Regions from separate parts of the Melissospora conviva genome, predicted to be linked through region 1. Evidence: riboswitches for the same ligand, from Rfam matches in the RefSeq annotation. Region 1 holds a riboswitch; the other holds the start of a gene.
What was found. Region 1 has a riboswitch for cyclic di-AMP ahead of ACK8GG_RS09110 (coiled-coil domain-containing protein). Riboswitches for the same ligand answer to the same signal wherever they lie in the genome.
Positions count from the first base shown of each region.

Region 2: linked by a shared signal. The riboswitch ahead of ACK8GG_RS02745 (coiled-coil domain-containing protein) and the one ahead of ACK8GG_RS09110 (coiled-coil domain-containing protein) in region 1 are both predicted to bind cyclic di-AMP.

Region 1 covers NZ_JBLLDT010000002.1:894,492-896,684, forward strand. Annotated here, with positions in the region: gene ACK8GG_RS09105 (cation diffusion facilitator family transporter) at 1-760, shown strand, start outside; cyclic di-AMP (ydaO/yuaA leader) riboswitch at 854-982, shown strand; gene ACK8GG_RS09110 (coiled-coil domain-containing protein) at 986-2,044, shown strand; gene ACK8GG_RS09115 (SRPBCC family protein) at 2,038-2,193, opposite strand, start outside.
Region 2 covers NZ_JBLLDT010000001.1:542,865-545,057, reverse strand. Annotated here, with positions in the region: gene ACK8GG_RS02750 (methyltransferase domain-containing protein) at 1-460, opposite strand, end outside; cyclic di-AMP (ydaO/yuaA leader) riboswitch at 758-887, shown strand; gene ACK8GG_RS02745 (coiled-coil domain-containing protein) at 891-1,913, shown strand; gene ACK8GG_RS02740 (hypothetical protein) at 2,150-2,193, opposite strand, start outside.

The DNA.
Region 1 (2,193 bases):
CGGGCACATGTTCACCGACGTGCTCGGCATCGCCATGGCGCTCGCGGCGATCAGCGCCGCCCGCCGCGGGTCGCACGACCCGCAGCGCACCTTCGGCCTCTACCGGCTCGAGGTGCTCGCCGCGCTCGCCAACGCCGTCCTGCTCTCCGGCGTCGCCTGCTACGTGCTCATCGAGGCGGTCCGCCGCTTCAGCGATCCGCCCACGGTGCTCACCGGGCCGATGCTCGCCGTCGCCGTGGCCGGACTGGTGGCCAACCTCATCGCCTTCGCGCTGCTGCGCTCCGGCGCCCGGGAGAGCATCAACATGCGCGGGGCGTACCTGGAGGTCCTCGCCGATCTGCTCGGCTCGATCGGCGTGATCGTCGCCGCGGTGCTGATCTCCGTCACCGGCTGGTGGTGGGTCGACCCACTCGCCGCGGTCGCGATCGGCGTCTTCATCCTGCCGCGGACCTGGCGCCTCGGGCGGTCCGCACTGCGGATTCTGGTGCAGGCCGCCCCACGGCACCTGCCGGTGGCGGCGGTCAGCGACCGGCTGCGGGCGGTGCCGGGGGTCTGCGGAATCCACGACCTGCACGTCTGGACCCTCACCTCCGGCATGGAGGTGGTCTCGGCCCACCTGACGGTGGCGCGCGAGGTCGAGCTGGCCGCCGTGCTCGCCGCGGCGCGAGCCGCCCTGCACGACGACTTCCAGATCGAACACGCGACGCTGCAGGTCGAGCCGCGGTCGATGCCCGGCACCTGCGAGCAACTGCGGTGGTGACGCCCGCCGGCGGACCCTCCCGAGCTGCGTTTCCGCGTCGCTGACGGTAGTGTCACCCGAGGCCACCGCCGGGCGGCGCCCCACCGGCGCCTGCGGCGGCCGCCGCCTAATCGCCACACGCGAGCCGGGGAACCACGTACCTGGGGTGCATCCGCGACAGCGGTAGGGATCTTCCGTCCCGAACCCGTCAGCTAACCCGGTCGGCGGCTGACGGAAGGACTCCACATGCCCCACACCACGACCCCGCACCACGCCCCCGCACCACGAAAAGGCCGCGCCCGCCTCGCCGTCCTGCTCGCCGTGACCCTGCTGCTCGGTCTCGTCAACGGATTCGCCGGCCAGCGTGCGGCCTGGGCAGACCCCGGCGACGAGGGCGGCACCCCGGCCCTGCGGGAAAAACTCGAAACCGCCAGCAAGGGCTACATCGACGCCAAGAACGCCCTGGCCAAATCCGTCAAACGCCAGAAGCAGCTCGACAAGCAGCTCAAGGAGATCGAGGCCGAGCTCGCCGAGCGCACCGGCAACGTCCGCGAGATCGCGGCCGCCGCGTACCGCACCGGCCGCGCCACCACCGCCTCCCTCCTGCTCGACAGCGGCTCGCCCGACGGCTTCCTCAAGCGCGCCGGCATGCTCGACATCCTCGCCGCCAACGAGGACCGGCACCTGCAGGAGCTGCGGGAGACCCAGGACCGGCAGAGCCGAGCCCGCGCCGAGATCGACGGCGAGATCACCGAACAGCGCAAGCAGGTGACGGTGATGGCGAAGCGCAAGGACCAGGCCGAGGCCGCGCTCGCCGAGGCCCGCACCGCCGCCACGCAGTCGGCCACCTACGCCGGCCCCGGCGCGTCGAGCGCATCGGCCCAGCCCGCGCCGCGCAACCCCGACGGCTCCTGGCCCAGCGAGTCGTGCAGCCTGAACGACCCGACCACCTCCGGATGCATCACCCCGCGCACGCTCCACGCCTTGCGGCAGGCCGAGGACGCCGGATTCACCCGGTACGTCTCCTGCTACCGCAACGAAGGCTCCGGCGAGCACCCCCAGGGCCGGGCCTGTGACTTCGCCGCCCAGCGCAACGGGTTCGGCGGCGTCGCCGGTGGCGCCGACAAGACCTACGGCGACAATCTCTCGTCCTACTTCATCGGCAACGCCGACCGGCTCGGTGTGCTCTACGTGATCTGGTACCGCCAGATCTGGCTACCCAGCAGCGGCTGGATGGGCTACAGCGGCGGCAACGGCGACCCCTCCAGCGACCACACCAACCACGTGCACCTCTCCGTCTACTGACCTTCGGCGGGCCCGGCCGGCAGGGCCGGGCCCAGCCGGGCGGCGAGCACCAGGTGCGCCGCACGGGCCTGCCGGAAGGCGTACCGGAACAGCGGCGCCGGAGCGGAAAGCGTGATCTCCACGTCGATGCGGACCAGACCGTCGGCCTC
Region 2 (2,193 bases), on a different contig from region 1:
CCGGCAGAAACTGCATCCCCGGCGCGATCCAGTGCGGCTCGATCGGGAAGTACCGGTACGGGGTCTGCACCCAGTACCGCGGCGCCAGCTCCCGGACCGCCTCGGCCATCCGCCGACGCCGCTCGTGGCCGCCGACATGCTCCAGCACGCTGTTGCTGAAGACCAGGTCGTAGCGGCGGGACCGGATCTCCGGCGGCAGCTCGCAGGCGTCGGCGTGGTCGACCTCGACCCAGTCGGGGATCTGCGTGCGCGGCGGCTCCAGATTGACCACGTGCACCCGGGCCGGGCGCACGTCGGCACCGGTCCAGCTCTCCACCCGCCCGCCGATGTCCAGCACTGTCATCTCGGCCAGGTCCGGAAATGTCCGGCGCAGCCAGGCCGCGCGCTCGGCGCGCCGCCGGCCGCCGTACGACGTCGGGGACTCCACCAGCCTGGTCCGCAGAGTCTGCTGAGTTCTCATCCCCTGATGGTGAGACATTCTGCGCCGGGTGGACTGCTAGCGGCACGGCATGTCGCCGACCGGCTGCACGGCAGCCGGGGGGCGGTCTCGACGGCGCACCGGGAGTCCGGCGCCGCCGCGGCGAGAATCGACCGACGTGACGAAGATCGCCCCGCCGCCGACAGATCCCCGTCAATTGCCGGGCCATTTCCGAAACCCGTTGTGACGCAACGATTTCCGTACGTACCGAAGTGGCTGGCCCGGCTCGCCTCCGGTAATCTCGCTGCCGATCACCGTCGTCGGCGCGCACCAGCGCCTGCGGTATCACCGCCTAATCGCCCACGCGACCCGGGGAACCATATTCTTGGGGTGAATCCGCTCCGGCGGTAGGGAGAGCTTCCCTCCCGAACCCGTCAGCTAACCCGGGCGGCGGCCACAGGAAGGACAACACGTGACGGCACCCCTACGCCGTTGGCTGACCGGCGCCGTAGCTGCTCTCACCGCTGCGATCGTCGTCGTCGGCCCCGCCGGGGTCGCGGCGGCCGACCCGGACACCCCCTCCGGGCACGGTCACGCCAATGACGACTCCGTACTGCTCGGCGACGCGCTCGAAACGGTCACCCGCGGCTACCTCCAGGCAGAGAAGAAACTGGAGAAGTCCAAGAAGCGCCAGCTGCGGCTCGAGCTGAGACTTGACCAGGCGAACGCCCGGGTCGAGAAGCTGCGTCCGCAGGTCGAACAGATCGCGATCGAGTCGTATCGCAGTGGCCGGATCAGCACGGTCGCCGTACTGCTGGAGAGCTCGTCGAGCGGATCGTTCCTCGAACGGGTCACCACGCTCGAAGAGCTGAACATGATCAACAACGACAAGATCGGCGAGCTGAACGCCGCCCGCGACGAGGCCGCCCAGGCCAAGGCCGAGATTGACGCCGAGGTCGCGGAGCAGGAAAAGCAAGCCAAGACCATGCGCAAGCAGCGGGAGGAGACCGAAAAGGCCCTCAGCCTGGTCGGCGGCAGCCGCCTCCCCGGCAACGGCCTGGTCGCGGCGACCTCCCCGCGGGCTGCCATGGCGCCCGGCCGCAACTCCGACGGCAGCTGGGCACCGGAGGGCTGCACGCAGGGCGACCCCACCACCTCCGGCTGCCTGACGCCCCGGACGCTGCACATGTACAAGGAGGCCCGCAAGGCGGGCTTCACCCGCTTCACCGGCTGCTTCCGCACCGGCGACATCTGGGAGCATCCGAAGGGCCGCGCCTGTGACTTCTCCCTGCAGAGCAGCGGCTTCAGTCCGGCCTACACCCAAGATCAAATGTTGTACGGGAACAATCTGACGGCATTCCTGATCAGAAATGCCGATCGACTCGGCATCTACTACATCATCTGGCACCGAAATATCTGGTTCCCGAGTACCGGCTGGGCGGGATACAGCGGCACCTCGGACCATACGGATCACGTCCACGTGTCGCTGCTGTAGCGACACCACGTACGCCCACGAAGCCGCCCGGCGAGGACTCCGCCGGGCGGCTTCGTCCGTTTCGTACGGCGGGCACCGCATTCGCCCCGCACACGGAACGTACGACCGGGAAGCCTTCGAGGTCCGCACGACCCGCGTCGTACGCGCCGACGAAATGCTCGTCCGGTGGCTGGACGCCATCCTGACCGCCCACCGGGCGTACGCCCGCCACCTGGGGCGGAAGCTGCCCTACTGACCTAGGCGGCGGGGGTGGCCTCCGGGCCGGCGGTGGCCGGGCGGC